DNA from 3 places in the Nitrospira sp. Nam80 genome. Region 2 is predicted to be linked to each of the others. Evidence: riboswitches for the same ligand, from Rfam matches in the RefSeq annotation. Region 2 holds a riboswitch; each other region holds the start of a gene.
The links. Region 2 has a riboswitch for cobalamin ahead of ACWGXE_RS17825 (TonB-dependent receptor). Riboswitches for the same ligand answer to the same signal wherever they lie in the genome.
Positions count from the first base shown of each region.

Region 1: another riboswitch for cobalamin. It lies ahead of ACWGXE_RS10780 (TonB-dependent receptor); the one in region 2 lies ahead of ACWGXE_RS17825 (TonB-dependent receptor).
Region 3: another riboswitch for cobalamin. It lies ahead of ACWGXE_RS20305 (ABC transporter substrate-binding protein); the one in region 2 lies ahead of ACWGXE_RS17825 (TonB-dependent receptor).

Region 1 is NZ_OZ224216.1:2,291,177-2,298,754, forward strand. Features, by position in the region: gene ACWGXE_RS10775 (cobyric acid synthase) at 1-1,437, opposite strand, end outside; gene ACWGXE_RS10780 (TonB-dependent receptor) at 1,440-3,533, opposite strand; cobalamin riboswitch at 3,565-3,810, opposite strand; gene ACWGXE_RS10785 (ABC transporter ATP-binding protein) at 4,253-5,092, opposite strand; gene ACWGXE_RS10790 (FecCD family ABC transporter permease) at 5,105-6,118, opposite strand; gene ACWGXE_RS10795 (ABC transporter substrate-binding protein) at 6,232-7,230, opposite strand.
Region 2 is NZ_OZ224216.1:3,769,055-3,776,632, forward strand. Features, by position in the region: gene ACWGXE_RS17820 (energy transducer TonB) at 396-1,514, opposite strand; gene ACWGXE_RS17825 (TonB-dependent receptor) at 1,527-3,632, opposite strand; cobalamin riboswitch at 3,659-3,831, opposite strand; cobalamin riboswitch at 4,264-4,437, opposite strand; gene ACWGXE_RS17830 (carbon-nitrogen hydrolase family protein) at 4,599-5,465, shown strand; gene ACWGXE_RS17835 (sigma-70 family RNA polymerase sigma factor) at 5,858-6,370, shown strand; gene ACWGXE_RS17840 (FecR family protein) at 6,557-7,578, shown strand, end outside.
Region 3 is NZ_OZ224216.1:4,334,131-4,341,708, forward strand. Features, by position in the region: gene ACWGXE_RS20280 (FAD-binding oxidoreductase) at 1-638, opposite strand, end outside; gene cfa (cyclopropane fatty acyl phospholipid synthase) at 645-1,754, opposite strand; gene ACWGXE_RS20290 (acyl-CoA desaturase) at 1,751-2,662, opposite strand; gene ACWGXE_RS20295 (cobyrinate a,c-diamide synthase) at 2,712-4,109, opposite strand; gene ACWGXE_RS20300 (FecCD family ABC transporter permease) at 4,227-5,261, opposite strand; gene ACWGXE_RS20305 (ABC transporter substrate-binding protein) at 5,363-6,292, opposite strand; cobalamin riboswitch at 6,383-6,551, opposite strand; gene ACWGXE_RS20310 (BACON domain-containing protein) at 6,633-7,578, opposite strand, start outside.

The DNA.
Region 1 (7,578 bases), 1.5 Mb from region 2:
GTCCAATGGCGGTAATGCTTTGCGCTGCCGGACACGATTTAGCCAAGCTCGCCGAAATGCCGGCTCATCAAAGACTCCATGGATATAGGTCCCCCAGATGAGTCCGTCTTCGCGTACAGCCCCCTCCCATAGGTCATTTTCAGGAACGCTGCCCGGCTGGTGACCGGACACCTTCGTCAAGCGAAATGAGGGCCTATGCCGATGACGCAATGTCTGGCCCATGTGAATATGATACCCACGGACGGCAAGCGCAGAGGGCGGATCAATATGTAGTGCCACTCCTTCCACCACTGTCGTCGCTTTGTCGGTTTGTAGGGTGGTCGCAATGTCCAAGAATCCCAGGCCGCGCTCTTTTCCACCGGCCTCGACGGTATATGGATCGTCGATCCAGCCGCCCAGCATCTGATAGCCACCGCAGATGCCCACCAATTCCTTGCCACTCTGAACATGCGGCTGCAGGGCATCATGCAACCCATGCTGCTTCAGATATCGCAAATCGGCAAGCGTATTCTTGGTGCCGGGAATAATGATCACGTCCGCCCTTCGTAAGTGTGCCGGTGAGGCACCATACTGCAATGCGACATCCGGTTCATTCAGGAACGCATTGAAATCGGTGAAGTTGCTCATGTGGGGCAACAATAGCACCGCCACATTCACGAGTTCAGGGGCGAACGGCCCGGACCGGCGCAGGTCGATCTGCAGCGCGTCCTCCTGGTCCAGATGTAACGGCCGAAGGAAGGGAACCACACCGAGGACCGGAAGACCGGTGCGCTGCTCGATATAGGCCACACCGTCCTCAAACAATGCCCGATCGCCTCGAAACTTATTAATGACGATGCCGATCATGCGGCGCCGCTCTTCCGGGGTCAGCAGATCCAACGTTCCGATGACCTGCGCAAACACGCCTCCCCGGTCGATGTCCGCGATCAAGAGCACGCCGGCGTCGGCCAAATGGGCGACCGGCCAGTTCACCACATCGCGGTCTCGGAGATTGACTTCCGCCGCGCTGCCGGCGCCCTCGATGACGATCACCTCATACTGCCGCGCCAACCGCTGATAGCTGTCGCGCACGATCTCAAACAGCGGCACGCGGGCTTGAAAATAGGCGGTCGCCTCCAGCTTGGTCTGTACTTTCCCCCGCACGATGACTTGGCTGGAGGTATCGGATTCCGGCTTCAGCAGGATCGGATTCATGTCAACATGCGGTAAAATCCCGCAAGCTTCGGCTTGAAGAGCCTGGGCTCGCCCGATCTCCCCGCCCTCGGGCGTGACGGAGGAGTTCAGCGACATATTTTGGGCCTTGAACGGAGCCACTGCCCGTCCGTCGCGGCGCAGCAGTCGGCACAGGCCGGCAGCGAGAATGCTTTTGCCCACATCGGAGCCGGTGCCGAAAAGAGCGATCGCCTTGGTCTGCCGGCCGTGACGGGAGTTGCCCATCGTTACAACGCCTCGAATCGGTAACTCAGGCCTCCATAGAGAGCGATCCCCGGGGCCGGGACGACGAACCGTTCGAGTGCGCCTCCGCCGGTCAACACGTTTACCGCCATGATGCCGCTCGTGGAATATTTCTGATCCAACATATTATTGATCATCAAGAAGCCGGTCAGCCGGCCGCCGGGGACAGGGCGCTCATAGCTGATTCGGCTGTTCAGGACAAAGTAACCCGGCAGCCGGGGTTGAATATTATTTTCGTCGTTCAGGAAAAACTGTGTGCTGACATAGAGGCCGATGAGCGAGACCGTCAACCCTTCGACCGGATGTGCATTGGCAGTTAGACTTAATCGATGCTTCGGGACTTGCGGAAGCGTATCGCCGACTTCCACGGTTCGGGTGGAGGCCAGATTGAACGCCGTCCGATATTCCGCCTGAGTATAGGTGTAATTGATGATCCCTTCCAAGTATTGGTTCAGACGTGCCTTCACCGTTCCCTCGACGCCCCGGCGCCGCGTCTTATCGACGTTCCGGTTCTGGCCGTCGCCGAAACTGAAATCGCAGAGTTGGCACGTAAAAAGAATCTCGTCGCGAGTGTCGATCTGAAACAGTCCCAGGGCCGCCTCCCCCCATGTGCCGAGGGCCGTCTTTGCCCCGATCTCATAATTGCGCGTCTTGACCGGCTTCAAGTTCGGATTGGAGCCGAACGACGCGAGCGCAAACAGCTCCTGGAACGTCGGCACGCGAAATCCTTCGGTATAGTTGAAATAGACGCTCGTGGCCGGCGTCACCAGATAGGTGAGCCCTCCTCGCGCGGTCGTACGATTGAATCGCCGGGCTCCGTCATTGGCCGGCGTGATATTATCGCCGAAACCGATTTGATCGTGATCATAGCGGGCGCCGCCGGTCAGGATAAGGCGTGGCGTGAGATGCACCGTATCTTGAACATAGAGTCCGGTGCTGTCTTCGTTGGTGGAATCGACATTGGGAAAGACGCCGGGGAACCCGATAATCGTGGCGGCCAGCCGATTTCCGAAGTCATTCCGCTGGTACTCCCCTCCGAGCACGAGCTGATTGCGAAACCCCAACGGCGCGGACTCCTGCGTCAATTGAGCCGTCGCGCCTTTAGATTCCGTTTTTGTCAGCCGATTGCTGATCGAGGTTTGCCCGACCGTGAAGAGCTGTTGATTCAGATGGCGATAGAAGGCGTTGACATTTAGGGCGAACCCGAATGGCAGCGCCTGGCGCCCCACAAACCGAACGACGTTCGTTTCCTTGTCGTCAAAATCGCCGGGCGTGAAGTTCGCCTTGCGATCGAAGGCGGCCAGGCTCAGCGGCAGGGAGCCCGCTTGCAAGAGATGGTCGGTGACATAGGTATATGAAATGGAGAGATCCGTGCCGTCGGTCGGTTGGTATCCGATCTTGCTGAAGAATCGAGAGAGGCGCGCGTCGGACTGGTCGCGAAAGCCGTTTTCGGTCTCTCGGGTGAAGCTGGCAAAGTAATCAAATTTGCCGATCGGCCCGCTGGCGGTCACGTTGTAGCGTTCGCGATTAAAGCTGCCGAACATAGTTTCGCCGGTCACCTGCCGCTTTTCCGCCCCCCGCTTGGTGACGATGTTGATGACGCCGCCGAGAGCGTTTTTCCCGTAGATTGCGGCGTTGCCCGGCAGAATTTCGATCCGCTCGATTGATTCGAGCGGAATGAGATCAAAGTTGACCGTGTTGAAATCCGGCTCGTTCATCCGCTGGCCGTCGACGAACACCATGGTGGAGGGGACCGGTTGTCCGTTGAAGCCGCGCAAGTCGATCGTCTGTTGGAAGGCATTGCCGACTTGATCATACATCACGATGCCGGTCGCCCACTGGACGGCTTCCTGAATGGATTTGGCGCCGGTCTTTTTGATGTCCTCGGACGTGATGATGCTGATTTTGGCGGGCAGCTCTCTGGCGTTGACCGGCGAATCGGGAAGTCTCGTGCTGGTCACGACCACTTCTTTGGCTTCGATCGTCTCATCTTCCCGCGCGTCGGCAGGAACGGCCTGGAGAAGAAAACCCAGGGCGATGATCGCGCACGGATACAGGCTGGTCCATCGTGGTTTCACGGCCCATTGTCCCTTTCGCTCGAAGGGCTGAATGGAATAAGTTCGACAACCGGATCTCCTGACTTGCGGATCAACGCGTCCTCTGCGCCTTCCCAGTGGACCTGTTAGGCGTGAAGGTCGTCGTAAGCAAACAAACTCCTCACGCTTACGCCCTCACGCCCCACGATCCATACCAGTGGCCTGTGCAGAGTTACTTCCCGCTTACAGTGGCGGCACCGTGATGGCTTCACACCATCTTCCCCGATTCGTGAACGTTCCTTTACATACTCCCTTGTCGGTTAGAAGGCGGTACCCCAATCCCCATTGATACGCCGAGAGACCGGTACCTGATCTTTCGGCAAGCGCGGCGAATCGGCATTGACTTAGCCCGCATTATTCATGATCGCTTCTACATTCATGATCGCTTCTACTGCAACTGCGGATACGCCGCTACGACAAGCCTGGCCGTGAAGCCGGTGGCAAAAAACCTCTCCGCCGCGATTTGATCGAACGCGGCGGGTCAAGCGAAGCTTGGTATGGCGGGCGGGCTCGCCGCTCGGTGGCTCCAGCCAGCTCACCGTCTCGCTGGCGCGCACAAACGTGGCGCTCGTTCTTCCTCGCGCCGTGCGCCCCTCAACATCCACCATTTGGGAGTATGCTTCGGGGCCCTTGCATCTCCACGCGCCCATCTCGCCTAGCGTCTCCGCAGGTACGTGACGAACCGTCATGAATAATGCGACTCAGGATGTCGCCCGGCCCGGCAAACTCACTCGCGGGAGGCCGGTCTCGGGATGACAATCGATCAACATCCGGCACCCGTAGACCGGCTCAAGTACCTCCGCGCGGAGTACCATGGCCGGATGATCCATGGCCGCCAGCCGGCCTTGGTCCAACAACAGCAGTCGGTCGCAATACTGGCTCGCTAAGTTCAGATCGTGCGAGACAAGGATGATCGTCAGGTTCCGGTCCTGAACCAGAGTGGAGAGAATGCGGCTGATTTCGAGCTGATAGTTCAGGTCAAGGAACGCCGTCGGCTCATCGAGCAACAGGATTTCTGCTTCCTGCGCCAGCGCCCGAGCGATCAGCACGCGCTGCCGCTCGCCACCGGACAGGGCGATGATCGACTTTTCGGCCAGGTGGAGAACGTTGAGCCGGTCCATCGCATGATCGGCGGCGGCATAGTCGTCCTTTCCCTCCCAGCCCCAGAGGTCCCACAAGCCGGTGTTTCTATGCGGATAGCGTCCCATGAGAACGATATCTCGGACCGTAAAGGGAAAGGTTGCCTGAAACTCTTGCGGCACATACGCCAACATCTTGCCAATCGTGGTCCGCGACAGAGCCGCGAGAGGCCGGCCAAAGAGAGAAATCGTTCCCTGCGGTGGAACGAGGATCCCGGCCAGGAGCTTCAGAAACGTGCTTTTCCCCGACCCATTGGGGCCGATGACCCCCACTATCCGGCCAGCCGAAATCGTGACGGTGAGGTGATGGAAGACAGGACGCTCCGACTGCCCTGATCCGGCGGAGCGACCATAGGCGAATGACACATTATCGAGATGGAAGGCCGGGTTGGATTCGGTCATTGATCGCCTCAATTATGTCAGCGGCGAGCGTGCTCGCGTGGTCAACAAACCGATGAAGACAGGGCCTCCGAGCAGCGCCGTCACGACTCCGACCGGGATTTCAGCGGGAGCAAAAGCCGTCCGGGCAATGGTGTCCGACACCATCAAAAAGCAGCCGCCGGCAAGTCCCGACGCCGGAAGCAACAGCCGATGATCCGCGCCGATCGCCATCCGCAGCATATGGGGAATAATCATGCCCACAAAACCGATCATGCCGCTGACGGAAACTGCTGCCCCCGTCAGCAGCGCCGCAATCACCAGCACCGCTTTCTTGGTGCGTTCCACGTCCACACCCAATGTCAAAGCCGACTCCTCTCCCAAAATCATGATGTTGAGGCGGCGTGCATGCCGAAAGAGGAGAATAAAGCCGACGAGTCCATAACAACCCAGGACCAAAAGCGTGAGAAAATCCGGTGAATTCACATTACCCATTAGCCATGACATGATGCGAAAGAACCTGTTCGGATCGAGAATCGACGTAATGAACAGAATGAGCGCCGACAGCACGGCGTTCATCACGATCCCGGCCAACAGCAAGGTATGAACCGGGAGCCGGCCCTGAGCGAGGGCGATCCGGTAGACGACGACCGTTGCAGTGATGCCGCCGAGAAAGGCCCAAATCGGCAATGTAAGTTGGGCGACCAGGGAATGGGTCATGCCGAAGGCAACGACCAATGAGGCTCCCAGCGCCGAACCGCTCGATACGCCCAAAACGTAGGGATCGGCCAAGGGATTTCGCAGCAGCGCCTGCAGGGCGACACCGACGACAGCGAGGCAGGCGCCGACGAAAAATGCCAGCAAGACCCGAGGCAGGCGGACATAGATCAGAATCGTGCCCTCGATATCGCCCGCCACGGACGGCGCCTCTCCCTGTAACAAGCGGTCGAACACCCCGACCATCGCCGTGAACCCAATGGGTTGTGCGCCTGAATGCAGGCACAGGATTGCCACCGCGACGCTCCCCATCGCAATGAGGAGCAATAACATGATCGAGCGTCGAAATGCGAAATATGGTCCGTGAATAAAGAAATGAGGCTGACCAAGCAGGCCGCTTTCCGAGTGAGCAGAGCGGCCGGCCTGTTCGAGACCTCGCGGTGATTTCATGGCGAGGGCGGCACATGAGACAACGGAGCGTCGGGAAACGTTTCAACGTGGAGCAATGCGGCCAGTCGTTCCAATCCCTCGACAATCCGTGGGCCGGGCCGATCCATTAGGGCGCTGTCGATGTGATAGAGCCGCTTGGTGCGAACGGCGCTCATGCCTTGCCACCGTTGCCACTGCTGCTGTTCCTTTTCGGGAATTCCTTCCAAGGCGCCGACCGGAAAGAGGAGGACTTCGGGATCCTGCTTCAAGACATACTCCATGGAAATCCGGGGATACGCTAGTCCCGTCATTGCCCCGACATTTTCCGCCCCGGCGAGTTCAATGAGGTGATGAATGAAGCTTCCCGGCCCGACCGTCATGAGCGGGTCGCTGTTGAGCACATACAAGAGCCTCGGTTTGGGCAATCCGGCCGTGCGCTCCTTGACCAGCTGGATGCGCCGCCGCAACTCCGCGGTCAATTGGGTCGCCGCGGCGCTCCGATCAAGAATCCGGCCGATGGTATGGAGATGGGACAGTACGTCTTCGACCGTTTTCGCCTCCATCACGTAGGTCGTAATCTTCAATTGCTCGAGTTTGTCGATGAGAGCGGGATCGATGAAGGCGCGCGGAGTCAGAATAAGATCGGCTTTGAGCGTGAGCAACGATTCAATGCTCGGCCTTGCCCCGCCCACTTTCGGCTTGAGTGCGGCTTCGGGAGGGTAATCGCAGAATTGGGTCACGGCGATCACCCGATCAGCGGCTCCCACGGCATACAAGATCTCGGTCACGCTCGGCGCAAGCGAGACAATGCGCTGCGGAGGCTTGGCCAGATAGATTTTTCTTCCCAGATCATCGACAAATGTCCGGGCGGCGATGTTTGCCATGAAGGGCATGCCCGTCAAGATGCCCTGTTGTCGTCGTTTCATAGCAGGATGGTCCGCTGTAACCTCGTTGGCCGCAAACAGTGCTTGTGCCACGACCAGGAACAACGCCAGCAAAAGTATGGCGGGTCTCATTGGGCCGCGTCTCATGGCGCGCAAACAAAAAATCCCCAGGGCCTTATGATTGGACCCTGAGGATTGGCACCCGCAGACTGATCCTCGTCCGTTCCTCAGCCCTCGAAGGAACGAAGGTCACCTCGGAGCTGCGAGGGGTGTGCGCCCGAATGAAATCTAGGGAAGCAGCCGGATTTTGTCAAGTTCAATTTTGTCCCGACGTGATGCTCCGGCGCGTACATCTATCGCATCAGCGGCACCTCGCGCTTTGAAATCACGGGGTCTCTCTCCGTTTCATAGAGGTCCAGAGGTTGCCATGGACGGCACAAGGCTTGCTCAATTCGCGAAGGATTCTATGAACAAAGCAAC
Region 2 (7,578 bases):
CTCACCGCTCGATCTTGAACGCCTGTTTCAAGCTCATCAGTCTGAATTGATCGCGCGGCTTCAGACGGGGCACAACGAAGCCAAGGGGTTAAGTTCGATCTGACCGCCCAACTGCTGCCCGGCTGGAAGGTCATCGCGACTTACGCCTACACCGATGCGCGGATTGCTGCAGACACGACGATCCCGGCGGGAAATCGTCCACCAATCGATATTGGGCAGGAATATCTGGTGGCTGAGGGAAAGGTGTAGAACGTGTAGTGGAGCGGCATCATAGCCGGCAGTGTCCGATGGGCGGCGCGAGGCTTCCATGAGCACATGGAGAATGTCAACAATCCAGCTTATGAGTCCCTGTTGGTGAATCGGCTCTAGCACATCGGATTTGCACCCTTCAGCACCTATTCGAGTCCGAAGGAAATTGGAACCCGGAATCTGACCCTTGTGGCTCCCAGCGCGCGGTCCAGTTCAAGCGGCGAAGCACGCTTGATCAGCACCGCCGCTTCACGGTCGAGAGAGCCGTTTCCCGAACTTTCCGCAACACTCACGTCATCAATTCGGCCATCCGACCGGATGGTCACCACCATAACGACTCGACCCTCCCACTCGTATTCCACAGCATCGTCCGAATAGTTTTTCACGCGATTGATGCGTTCCCACAGCAACCGTTTCAGCCATCCGTAATCCGGACCGGCTCCCTTACCAGACCCGAATACCGAAGCACTGGCCATCGGCCCAACTGTTGCCGTTCTTGCTTCCGAGGACGTTGTCGCGTGCGAGGCCTGTCCAGAGCCTCCCATCTCTGCTGTTTCCGCTGAAGGTTTCTCAAGTATTTCCAACTTCCTAAGAGAAGTTGCTTCTCCGCCCTGTGAACCCATCGGTTTCGCGATTGGGGATGGTCGAGTTTCGGCTGACGCCCCCTGGACGGCGGCCGGCCTTATCAGAGCGGCCTGACGCTGAACGCTACCGGGTGTGACGACCGCGGTTGTCTCAACGGAGCCGGCTCCCAACAGACTGGGTTGTTGGCCGGTCATGCGCCCATCACGAATTTCGGATCGCTTCACCTCGTACTGTTGGCGCTCGTTCGATCTCTCGACAGCCGTATGTTGGATAGCATCTTTGGCCACCGGCTCGCTGTGTACGGATTCGGTCGCCACAGCCGAGGACTCCGGTGTGATCACTTGCCGATTTATTGATTGCGTGACGACCCCCTGGACCGGCAATTCCTCTTGAGTGACAATTTTCCGGAGCTGCGTCCGACGTTGCACCGGTCGAGCTGTTTCGACCGGTTGCGGCAATCCATTATCCCCCTCGCCTGCCTCGATGGTCTGGGGAGCCGAGATATCCTGTTCTACAAGCCTCACGTCCCATCGAAACGGCGCCGTCGCGTCGACAGCCAAATGGAACGGTGCAACGAGGACTAATGTGACCGCTGCCGCATGGAGAGCAACCGAGGCCAGCCACGCCTGCCCTTGCAAGTCCGGTCCTCTCGCCATATAACTCGTGGATTCCTCAGCCACGGCCCTCCCGGTTTACAACACACTGAAGTTGACTCGGACTCCGCCAAAGATAGAGCGGCCCGGCGTTCCGAAATACAGAATTTCTTCGTACCGTCGATCGAAGAGGTTATCGACGCGTAGATAACCCTGCACCTGCTTGTTGATGTCGTACGTCGCTGATAAATTCCACACATCGAAACCCGGCGGCGACTGCGTCGCCGCCGCGTCATTGAATCGCTGGCCGACGTAGCGGAATTCCAGATTTATGCGAAACGGATCGATTGGCTGATAGCTGATGATCGCCGAGTATTGCTGAAGCGGCCATCGCGGCAACCGGTTATGCGGAGGAGTGGTCATATCTCGAGTAGCCGTATGGGTATACTGACCTTGCACATCAAGGCTTCTCGCCCAGCGCAGATCCCGCAGGACATTGGCCTTGATGCTGACCTCCACCCCTTTCGCTGTGGTGCTTCCGAAATTGAGCGGACAGAATCCGAAAGAGCCCGGGATGCCCGCACAGGCGACCGGATCAAATGTCGTCAGAATTTGATCCCGATAGCGGGTCCAAAAATAATTGGCGCTGACGGTCACGCGTTTATCAAAGAGGGTTTGGTCGATCCCCACATCGCCGCCCTGGCTTTTTTCAGGACGGAGATTGGGATTGCCGAATCCGGGGAAAAACAGCTGATTGATCGTCGGGGCATGAAACCCGGTGGCGTAACTCGCCCGGATTTTTGTTCCGGTTTCCCTGTGGAGATAGCCGGCGGTCACTCGATAGGTGGTCGCGCTGCCGAATACATTGTATTCGTCCTGACGAATCCCGGCCGTTCCGAAGAGCCTGTCCCAGAGATTCAGCTGTGCTTCGGCAAAGCCGGCATTGGACGCCACGCGCCGATCGGAAAACGAGCCGACATTGTCGCCGATCATCTCCCGGTACTGATACCCCGCGGTCACGGACAACGGCTTGATGATCTGAAAGTTGTGTTGCCATTCGATTCGATTGCTATACGTGCGAATATCCGAGGCAAACTGAAAAGGGACGCCGGTCTGCCCCGTAACGAGGTCTCGAAAGAACGCCCCGTCCTGCGTAGTTAAATTGTCCGTTGCCCTGGCTGCCGTGACTTTCGTCGACCACCACGTTGTAATCGGCTGAAAATAATTCCCTGAATAGACAAACTGGTTGCTGCGAGTTCCGGCTCCCAACACGTCGGCCGGATTCGTTCCATTGAATCCATCAAACTTCGTAAAACTGTTCAGCCATCTAATATCGAATTCCAGCCGTCCGTTGGTCGGTAGATTCCAGCCAAATCGGCCGGACCCCTGCCAGTTGCGCAAGCCGTCCATTTCCGTCGCCCCGCGGCGATAGTTGATGGCTGAGACACTTGAGATATCCCAGCGGCTCAAGGTAGCCGACCAGTCAAAGGCTCCTTTCTGACCGCTGATCGTTCCGCCTTCGCGAAGCGAATTATAGGAACCGTATTCCAGGAAGCCTCCGACCGAGAGGGGTCCGCGCCCACGCTTCGTCGTGATACTAATCACGCCGCCCATCGCGTCCGACCCATACAACATACTTTGGTTTCCGCGCAGGATTTCTACGCGCTCAATGTTGTCTGTCGTGAGGAAGGCGAAATCGTAGGCTCCGTCGGTCGCGCTGTTGACGATCGCCCCATCAATCATGACCATGACCTGCTCGGCATTCGAACCGCGAATACGAACGTTGGTGGTCGTGCCCTGTCCTCCGCTGGAAAACACGGCCATGCCTGTCGCCAGCCGCAAGGCTTCCGCCACGGTCTTGAGATTGCGCCGTTGCATCTCCTGTCCCGTCATCACTTCCACTGCGCTCGTGACATGGCTCACCGGCTGTCTGGTCTTGGTCGCGCTCACGACCACCTCATCGGTTTGTTCGAGTTTCGCGTTTTCGACCGCTTCGTCCTCGGAAGGAGACGTGGCGGAAGTCTCTGGAGAAGCCGCTTGTTGGCGCTCTGCATCAGGCCAACTTTCTTTCTGCTGCCCTTCCGCAGGGGGCTTGTCTTGAGCAATCACCGTTCCCACGCCCCAACAGAACGCCATCCATGCCAGAACGCCGATGAGCCCGGCACACCAATAGTGACCGGGTATTACATTGCGCACCCTTCCCATTGTCAGCTCCCTTTCGCTCGAAGGGGGATCAGACACATCCGTCAGTCGGGTCTCCTGACTCGCGGATCATCAATCGTCCACGCCTTCCCACGTGCCGAAGCACGCAGTGGCATTCGTGCGGACGCTCTCCCCGCTTACAGTGGCGGCACCGTGATGGCTTTCCACCATCTTCCCCGGCGCTGACGGCTCGCTTCTGTTCCTTGTGAAATCCCTCTCGGTGTATGTTGCGTACCCACACACAGCAACGGAGTGGACCGGGTACGGATCCACTCCGTTCGTCACGTTGAACCGCGCGACTCCCTCGCAACCGAAACGGCGGCAATGCTCACGACGCGGCACGGACGCCACGCGAAGGCCTCGCGCATGTATAGGACTCTGCTCGTGAGGTATATGGATATGCGGATCAGGCTGCGGAAACTACAAACGGATACGGGACGCCGCGCGACAGACAGCCTAGCCAAGACAAAGACCGTACTGGCGGGCCTGCCCAGGAGGAGCGCCGGCTCACTAAACGGACCGACATATCTGAGAGACGGAGCAGGCAAAAAAAATCCCCGGGGTCGATTGCCGACCAGATCCCGAGGATTGCTCCCGCCTCCATCCTCCCCCTTCTCTCCACCCCACGGGAGATCAGGAGTCTACACCTCCGGCCAGGTCTTCTGACTCCTGGTTCATCCAACGCCGATGTCTTCCCATTCACGTATGCGAACAGTGACACTCGTACTCGGCGTTGTCCCCAGTTACAGCGGCGGGACCGTGAGGGATTTACACCCTCTTCCCTTAGACCAGAGTGGTTATGTGTCGCGCACACTAGAGGAGAAGAATCCGTCGTGTCAAGAACGAAGTAGTGGTCGCAATGAGCTCGCGTGAGCAGGCAAGCTTGAGCAAATCAGCATGGTGGAACCAAGAGATGCCTGGAAATGACCGTTCCTGGGTGGTATGTTGCGGGCGCCCGCGAGGGAAATCATGAAATTGAACAGGCGTCAATTTCTCCAGGCCAGTATGTGGGGGGTCGCGAGCGCCATTGTCGCCCCCTTAACACAAGCCCAAGCCGGATCTCACACCTTGCGCATTGCATTACTTCATCTCGCCCCCCGGCCCGCCGATCTCGCCTACAACCGCTGCCTGCTTGAACAGGCCCTCGTTACCGCAGCGGAACAGCGCGCCGCATGGATTCTGACACCCGAGCTGAGTATTACCGGCTATACCTTCGCCGACGCGATCGGCACGGATTGGATCTTGCCCCAACCCGATCCATGGATGAAAGACATCGCCGATCTGATCGCTCGTCTGAACGTCACCGTCTTCATGTCCGTCCCTGAGCGCGATCCGCACACGCACCACCTTCATAATTCCGTCTGTGTCATCGCCCCCGATGGGTCTTTCATAGGCTGTCATCGCAAGATCAATACGCTGCGAGTCGGGTCGGAGTCCTGGTCGAATCCCGGAGAACGGGTCGCCCCCTTTCCAGTTGCCCCATTCGATCGTGTCGGAATTCTTATTTGCGCCGATGCGTTTTCCCCGGACATCGCGAAGCGTCTTCACGCACAGGGAGCCCAACTTTTGGTTTCATCAGCCGCCTGGGCGCCGGGGCTCCATGGCCCGAACGGGGAGTGGGAGCGATGTACGCGCGACACCGGCTTGCCGCTTCTCGTGTGCAACCGGACGGGGCGTGATCGAACACTCGATTTCACGAAGGCGGAGAGTGTCGTCGTGCGGGACGGCCGCCGACTGTTGTCGATGTCCTCGGAACAGTCTGTAATTTTTATGATCGACTGGGACTTGAAGGCACAACACTTGATCACCACAGAGTATGAGAGAATTGTGCTATGAACCAGCCGCGCACCACCTTTCCCGGCGAATACAGCCTATTGAAGTGAGCAGCTGCCTCGTCCATGAAGTCTCATCCAAAGTCCGGCGCAGGTGTGGATGGTCAGGTCCTACACGTCTTCATAGTAAAGGCTTCATTGCCCGGTCCCTTCCTTCTGATGGCGCCGGGCAGCGCTGCGGGAGCCGGGGTGGTGTGCTCCACTCCGCCCCCCAACGCACCTGCTCGACCATAGTGGGGTGACCCTCTTATGGCCGGCGGATCGGTCTCATCCATCCCACACAAATTCTCGACACCTGGAAAGTAAACATTCCCTTCCTTCCATCGGTTGGCTAGGATCACGCCTTGGCTGCCTACTCGACCATGCAATCGAGAGGTCTACCCAGGCTCCTGCCATATGGCTGAATTTACTGCTGCAGAACGATTCTCGGTTTTCCACGAGTACTATGATGAGCTCGTCACGTATCTCACGGCGAAGCTGCGCTCCCGCGACCACGCTATGGACGTAGCACAGGAAACCTTTCTGCGAATTCTGACCCGAGAATCACCTCAGCCCATCCTTCAGCCACGGGCCTTCCTTTATAGGACCGCGTTTAATCTCTCGATCGATCTGTTCCGAAAACGCCGGCAGCAAGCCGAAGAGACCTTGGATTCTGAAGAGATCCAGGGTCTCTTAACGATGCCGGCCGATCAGGAAAGAACCGTCGCGGCCCGGCAACAAGTGCGCATCCTCTATCGCGCTATTCTGGACCTGCCGCCCAAGTGCCGGCAGGTCTTTCTCCTCTATAAATTCAAGGAGCGCTCCCATGCGCAGATTGCCGCCCATCTGGGCATCTCAAAAAGCATGGTCGAAAAGCACATCATCAAAGCAATGACCCATTGCCGGCAGCGATTGGAAGAAAACCCTTAGGCTGCCGGCCCCATTCTGGATGGCGCACCCGGTCCGTCCCGTGCCATGCCCCTAATTATCGCTACGAACTCAAGGTCAGGTTCTTCCTACTCTGATTCGTCCTAACCAACAGAAGCTTCGTTGAATCGGCTGCCTGTTGCGCCGAGTTCAAGCATCGCGCATAGTAACGCCGAGCGGCGAACCGACATGGTGCATGATCACGACGACCCGACGGCCCCGCCAGCACGGCAGCAAGCCATCCGATGGATGGTGCGCCTCCGTTCAGGAAACGCCACACGATGCGAGCAGGACGCATTTGTTGCCTGGTTAGCTGAAAACCCGGCGCACCGGCACGAATTCGAGCAACTCTCCATCATGTGGCGTACGCTGGATGCCGCCAAACCCTTGTTCGAGACGGAACTCAACCGGGTCGAGGCCGGCTATCAATCAGATCCGACCACGCGACGGGTGCATCACCGGCCGCAGCCGGGACGGTGGCTTCCGACCGCCGGCGCGCTCGCAGCGTGCTTCATCCTGGCCGCAACCTGGTGGCTTGTGTTGACGCCGAAGACGGTCCGCTACCAAACCGCGAAAGGCGAACAGCGGCAGGTGAACCTTGCCGACGGCTCATCGGTTTTCCTGAATACAGCGTCCGAAATCGTGGCACAGTTCTCGGACAGTGAACGGTTGGTCGTGCTCAACCATGGAGAAGCGTGGTTTGCGGTACGCCACGACGAGACGCGGCCCTTTCGCGTCCAGGTCGCCAACGGCGCTGTGGAGGATATCGGCACGCAATTTATCGTGAACAAGTCGGCAGAAAAGGTTCTGGTTTCGGTATTGGAAGGAACAGTCGAAGTCCGCGTGGTCGCGTCGCCTGAATCGCTTCGCGCCGCCAAGCCGGCCGTGCTCCATCATGACGAGCAAATCTGGTACGACCCCGATGGGCGCCTTTCGTCTATCGGTTCGTTCAATCGATCCATGATCGGCGCATGGCGTGAAGGCAAACTTATTTTTCAGACGCAGCCGCTCGAACAGGTGCTCGCCGAAATCGCCCGATACAGACCCGAGGAGATCCGCGTCATCGATCCCGGCCTGAAAGGTACGCCGGTGAGCGGGGTCTTCAACATTCACGACATACGCAGCTTCGTCCAAGCATTGCAGGATGCCCTGCCGATACAAGCGACCTGGGTCAATCCTCAACTCATCATCGTTGAGCGGGCGCCGGTCGC
Region 3 (7,578 bases), 570 kb from region 2:
AACTCGTTCTCGTGAAACATCGTTCCATCGATGAAATCGACGGACCGTGCCTCACACGACCGCGCGATCCCTTGAAAATACTGTTCCAGATCTGAATAGCGATGGTGCGACAGCTTGACGAACCGCTTGATGGGAATGAGCTTCACGACGGTTCTCAACGCATAGCCCAGCGTCCCGTACGAGTTGGGAAATCCCAGGAACAGATCGCTGTATTGATTTTCCCTCGTCGCCACCACGATGTTTCCATCCGGGAGCAAGACCTCGAGCTCCAGCATCGTTTCGTGGACAAATCCATACCTGAACGACGAGGATTCGATGCCGATGCCGGCGATGGCTCCGCCGACGGTAATTGATTTGAGCTGAGGGACGACCGCGGGCATCAGATTGAAGGGCAGCGTTTCGCGGACCAAATCTTCATAGGTGGTGAGACCTTCGACCTCCGCACAGGCTTCCTTCTCGTCCACCCGGATGACTTGATTGAAATGACCCACATCAAGGCGGTGCACGCGCTCCTGCTCACGATGCCGGAAAAGGTTCGATGTCGTTTTCGCAAGAGCCAGCGGCGGGAGCCCGGCCATTCCGCGAAGGGACGCCAGCGCCTGCTCCCGTTTGGCGAGATATTGGTCGATGGAAATCATGACGGTTCAGCGGACCGACTCATACCCGCCCAACACCCCCTGTTTGGACATGACAATTTGCCACAGGTGGATCTTTCTGGCGCGGAACGATCCGGCGAGCGACAGCAGGTAGTAGCGCCATGCGCGATAAAACCGTTCGTCATGCATCGCCTTCAGCTCGTCCCGATGCCGATCGACATTCTCCTGCCAGGCCATCAAAGTCTTGTCATAGTCCGGCCCGAAATTATGCCAATCCTCCATTACCAGGAGACCGTTCATCGCCGCGCTCAATTGCGCGACCGAGGGCAGCATGCCCCCCGGAAAAATGTATTTATCAAACCAGGGATCGGCGGTCGTCACCGACGCATTATTGCCGATGGTGTGGAGGAGAAAGAGCCCGTGCCGCTTCAATGTCCGGTGGGCGATGTCCATCAGCGTGCGATAATTCTTGAATCCCACATGCTCGCAGAGGCCGATGGCCGCCACTTTATCGAAGTCTCCGGCCGCTTCCCGATAGTCCTTCTGGATGATGTCGACAGGGAGACCGGCACACCATCGGCGTCCGTACGCAACCTGCTGCTCGGAAATGTTGTACGCCGTCACGGAGCAGCCGTACTTGGAGGCCGCATAGTGAGCAAAGCCTCCCCATCCACACCCGAGTTCCAGCACGCGCTCGCCCTTGCACAACCGGAGTTTTTGACAGATCAGTTCCAGCTTGTGCTCCTGGGCTTCATCCAGACTGTGTGCCCGCTTCCAATAGCCGCAGGTGTACTGCATGGACGGTCCCAGCATCGTGCCGTAAAAATCGTTGTCCAGATCGTAGTGGCGATGCGCCACTCTCATGGAGAGTCGCTTGTTCTGCATGTTGAAGAGACGGGCTTTCAGCGCGTTGAACATGAGCCACTTATCGACCACGGCTTGGTCAAGCTGCACCGTATGGAACTTGAAGAAAAATTCATCCAGCTGTTCCGAATCCCACCACCCGTCCATATAGGACTCGCCAAGGCCGAGCGATCCTTCAGACAGCACCCGGCTGTAGAAACCGTCGTTGTGCACGCAGATGTCACCGGGCCCGGTGCCGTTGATTCGCACCTGCGCCTTCTCCAGCAATCGTTCGATGATGTCTCTATGTTTCATAGACTTCTTGATATGCTCGAATGCATGCCGGTCTGAAGGCGCTTCTCGACGGCCATGGTCCTGGCCTTGATATGCGCCGGAGGCGTCCTGAGATCCCATACGATTCCGACCCAAGACAACACCGATAAGACATAATAGGACAGGTCCACCTCCCACCAGAACCATCCCTGGTTGACGGCCGACTGATAGTGATGATGATTGTTGTGCCAGCCTTCTCCACAACAGAGGATCGCGAGCACAAAACTGTTCCGGCTCTGGTCATTCGACCTGTAGCGGACCCGCCCCACCATGTGCGTCAGAGAATTGATGAAGAAGGTGCAGTGATACAGTGCGGTCGTGGAAATAAAGAACCCCCAGACGAGGCCGGGAAAGCCCCAGAAAATATAGATCAGCAACGCGTAAAGAACCGGCGGGATGTAATGGTACCGATTCAAGAAACGCAGCTCCGGGTAACGGCAGAGATCCCTCACCCGCTTGAAATCAGTCCGGGTCGATTCTTTGGATAACATCCATCCGACATGCGCGGACCAGAATCCTTTTTGCGATGGAGAGTGCACATCCGGTTCCTGATCCGAATATCGATGGTGATGTCTATGGTGCGCGGCCCACCATAAGACGCCCTTCTGCGCCGACGTCATTGCGAGAAAGGCCAAGAAGAACTGGAACAGCCGGCTCGTCTTGTACGATCGATGTGAAAAATAGCGGTGGTACCCGGCGGTGATGCCGAACATCCTCACATAATAGCTGGCAACAGCCAGTATGACCCATTCCGGCCGGATGCCGGTGTGAAATGCCCACAAACCCATCAGATGGATGCTGAGAAACGGAACGAGGTCCCAATATCGAAGGAACGCTGTCCCGGTGGTGCGCACGAAATGGCGATGGTTGTTCCGGATCGTGCTCTTCATATGCGAGGCCCGCCGGATCTCTGGTTCATGTGCACATTCATGAGTCTCCTTATTCTGTAATAGGGCGAACGGCGGATGGCGCATTCCGGCGAGCGGATTCAACCAGCGCTTCGGCCACTTGCGGGCAACTCGCGAAATGCAGGTGGGTATAGAGGGCCAGCGTTTTTCTCGTGACAAGGCCGTCAGGTCCCAGAGGTTCTCCTCTCGCGTCCCTCAATAGACAGGCACAGTCGAGCGGTCCCTGGTGGCTCAAGCTCGAATAATGAAATTCATGTCCCCGCACAACAGTCCCGCGTTCACCGAGAAGACAGGATTTCGACACCTCGACCGTGCGATAGCCCAACGTGAGACCGGTTCTCCGCATGATGGCCTCGGCGGGAAATACGCCGACCATTTCTTGCGCAGCGCCGTCGAGGTCGCGGATCGCTCCCGTAAGATACATCATGCCGCCGCATTCAGCGTAGACTACGCCGCCTGCTTCAGCGAAGGATCGGATCGCTTGCCGCATGGAGCGGTTTCCCGCCAAGGCCCTTCCATGGAGCTCCGGATACCCTCCGCCGAGATACAACATGTCTACCTCGGGTAATGTCTCGTCCTGTATCGGAGAAAATGGCGCCAGTTCGCCTCCGGCCGATTGGAGCAATTCCAGATTGTCGGGATAGTAAAAACAGAAGGCTTGGTCCTGAGCCAGACCGATTCTGATTCCCCGGCCGTGATGCCGTCGAGCCGGCTGGATCGGCGCGAAGAGCCACTCCCTGGCCGAGCCGGCCAATTGTTCGAGACGATCCAGATCGACCGTCTCAGCTGCGGATTGCCCCAGGCGCGCGTAGAGATCCGCTCTGCCTCGTTCGATTGCCGTGACTAGGCCGAGATGGCGATCGGGAATAGTGGCGGTCGGATCGGTCCGCAGATATCCGACGACGGGGACGGCCATCCGCTGTTCCACGGCTGCCTCCAGGATCCGGTAATGGCCCTCGCTATTGACACGATTGAACAGAACCGCTGCCACGTTGAGCTCGGGATCGAACCGGACGAATCCCTCGACAATCGCCGCGGCCGATCGGGCCATGGCGCTGCCGTCGAGGACGAGCAGCACGGGAGCCTCCAGCTGCTTGGCCAATTCCGCGGTGCTGCCGAGATCGCTGATCGGGGAACTGCCGTCGAACAGTCCCATCATGCCTTCGATCAAGGAAAGATCCGCGCCCAAGGCGGCGCGACTGAAGATGGCGCGGTTCACATCTTTCCCTAACATCCAGCCGTCCAGGTTGCGGGATGGTCGTCCGGTGACGGCCGCATGGTGGCCCGGATCAATGAAGTCCGGTCCCGCCTTGAATGCCTGCACGACCCGCCCCTTGGCCGCAAACGCCGCCAAGAGAGCGAGCATGGTCGTAGTTTTGCCGACGCTGCTCGCAGTACCGGCGATAACCAGACGAGGCGCCTTCACCATCGAACCTCATAACGTAAGCCGAACGCCCCCCTAGACCGGGTTGATCGAGCGTCCAAATCCGATCCTGCCGTCCTAGTCCTCATCGCACAGTCCTCTTTTTCGCCCGGCGCCGGCCCATCATGCGTACCGCGTTGGTTCTCGATGGCACGACATCATGAGATAAATGAAAAACGGTCCTCCGGCCAAGGCGGTGACAATGCCGACGGGGATCTCGCTCGGCGCCAAGGCGGTCCGGGCGATCGTATCGGCGATGACGAGAAAGAGCCCGCCGCTCAAGATCGATGCGGGAAGCAAGACCCGATTATCGGCGCCGAGTACAAGCCGGACCGCGTGGGGAACGACCATGCCGACAAATCCGATCATGCCGCTGAGTGACACCACCGCGCCGGTGATGAGAGCGGTCAGGATAAAAAGCCGCCGCGTCACCGATCTTGTGGAGACCCCGAGTGTACCGGCCACTTCTTCACCCAACGCCATCATGTTGAGCCCCCGGCTCTCCCGCATCAATAACAGTAAACCTCCGATGAGGTACAGCGACACGGCCGTCAAGCCGTGAGTTCCGTCCCCTGTAAGCGAGCCCATCAGCCAGGCCATCATGCCGAACGAGCGATTCGGTTCCATAATCGACGTGAGGAACATGATCAAGGCGCTGAAGATCGCGTTCAAGATCACGCCTGCCAGCAAGAGGCTATGCACCGACAAGTGACCGCGATGGGCCGCTAGGCCATAGACAATTCCGAGAGACAGCAATCCTCCGACGAATCCGCAGAGAGGAAGCGTCGTGACGGCAACCATGGACGTGCCGATGCCGAACAGCACGGCCAGGGACGTTCCAAGCGCCGCGCCGCTGGAGACCCCCAAGACATAGGGATCGGCCAGCGGATTTCGCATGAGAGCCTGCAATGTCACGCCGACTCCCGCCAAACTGGCTCCGACCAGAAAACCCAGGAACACGCGCGGCAGGCGGACCTGAAAAAGAATGACGCCGGTTGTGCCGATGGTTCGAACGGTCCACTCGTCTTCCGCCGCGGCTCGCTGCAGCGCCTGCACCACTTCCGTCGCCTGGATGTGCTGCGCCCCGAATTGGAGGCATACGGCAAGTCCGGCGACAGAAGAGAGGCCGAGGAAGAACAACACGCGTCGAGCCCGCATGGCGGGACGACCGGATTCACATCCACCCCCTGAACGAGCCGCATGCGGCACATTCCAATGGGATTGAGCTGTTCGTTCTTGCAGTAAAGGCTTTTCGTTGCTCACCGTGAGGGCCTCGATTGATCCGCCGCCGGATGAACAATACTGATCAATTCCTCCAAAGCTTCGACGATACGGGGGCCCGGACGATTGATGACATCGGACGAAACGGTATGGAGCCGGCCGGTTCGGACCGCCGTCATATCGGTCCACCGCTTCCACGCTTCCCGATCGGCGACCGGCACCGATTCCGTCTTTCCCGCAGGAAACAGCAAGATCTCGGGGTCACCCACCACCACCGTGTCCATGCCGATTCTCGGGTAAGCCGTCCCCGCAGAGGCGGCAATATTTACACCGCCGGCCCGTTCGAGCAATTCATGAATATAGCTCCCGGGCCCCACGGTTATGAGGGGCCGGCTGTTCAGCACATACAGCACACGGACAGGCCTCAGCTTCCGGACTCGCGCGTTTGCCGTCTCCATCCGTTGCCGCATGGCATTGACTACTGCCTCCGCCTGCGAAGGCCGGTTGAAGACCAGGCCGAAGAGCCGGAGATGCTGCTCGATGTCTTTCAGGGATCGCGCGCTCAGCACGAGCGTGGGGATCCTGAGTTGCTCCAGCTTCCCGACTAGCGCGGGGTGCAGGAAATCGGCAGGCGCAATCACCAGATCTGGATTCAGCGCGACGATCTGCTCAAGACTGGGGTTGGCATATCCGATTTGGGGTCGTCCGGCGGCGGCCGCCGGAAAATCGCAAAACGGCGTCACGGCCACGATCTCGCGATCAAGCCCGATGGCAAACAACATTTCGGTTATGCTGGGGGCAAGCGAAATGATGCGTGAAGGCGTAGCCGGCACGAGAACCGTTCGTGTGAGGTCGTCGGTGAATGAGCGGGACTCAGTCGCCGCCGTGGGAGGGACCCACACGAGGCCGTGAGCCGCCGGTACCAGCGGAAGGACACAAAGGTAGAGGAACAATCCGATACGGCGCAAGAACGAAGTCCTGGGGGGCTGTTGAGCCAAGACCCGGAGGACTGCACCAGGCTTTTCGTCCTCGCCTCATTCCCCACCCCACGAGGGAATAGTGGTCGCAGTCTTCGGCCAGGTCTTCTGACTTCTGGATCAACCAAGCACCCGCGTCTTCCCAATCGCGCAGGGCGACAGTGACATGCAACGGTGTTGTTCCCAGTTACAGCGGCGGGACCGTGAGGGAATTCCACCCTCTTCCCTTAACCGAAGCCTTATATGGAGGCGGACTGTAGAGGAGAGCAGGGGGTGAAGTCAAGGAAGAGAATGAGGCTGCGCGATGACACATCGCGCAGCCTTCGCACACCTAGAACAGACTCCGGCTCAATTCGCCGGAACGCGCACTTTCATTCCCCGACCTGTCATAGGCCGTGACGGCGAAGAAGTATGTCACGCCTTTGGGAAGCGTAATCGCATAAGAAGTGGCGTTGCCGGCATCAATGGTTCGCGTATACACGCCGGACGTGGTGCCCACATAAATTTTATATCCGGCCAGATCCGCCTCACTGTTGGCAGACCATGTCACCGTCGCCACGCCGTTCACCGGAGGGACTGGCGGGGGCGGCGGCGGGGGCGGCGCGACTTGGCCATTGGGATCAACCGGTGGAACTGGAGGCGGAGACGGCTGCGGTGTGGTGCCGCCGCCCGGAGTCACGGTTACGGTCAGGGGGACCGTCACAAGACGTGACAGCCCCGGGGCAGTGTCCCAGATATAGACCAAGGCGTGGTTCGTACCGACGGTAAGGTTCCCCGTGTTGATCGTGACCTGCAGTTGGTCCAATTCGGTCGTAATCGTGTTGATGCTGCCATAGCTGGGAGACAAGCTGATCCACGGAACACTGGACGTCGGTTCCCAGTTATGCGGATCGGCTCCGGTCTTCTGCAGATTTATCGTGAGCGTCGCACTCTGTCCCTTGGCCACGGTTGCAGAAAGAGCACCTGGAGACGCCGTGATATTCGATTGTAAACCGGGCGCCGTCGGGGGTACCGGTGGTGGCGACGGCGGAGCCGGAGGCGGCGATGGCGGTGCCGGCGGAGGTGGAGAAGGGGGAACCGGAGATGGTGACGGGGGCGTCGGAGGCGGTGAGATGGGAGCCGGCGGCGTAGGTGATGGAGTTCCGGCCTGCGTCACCGTCACCATGACAGGAACGGAGATAAGTCGCGATACCCCGGGAGCCGTATCCCAGATGTACACCAGCCCTGAATTGTTACCCACCGGCATGTTTGCCGAATTGACCGTAACCTTGATCTGA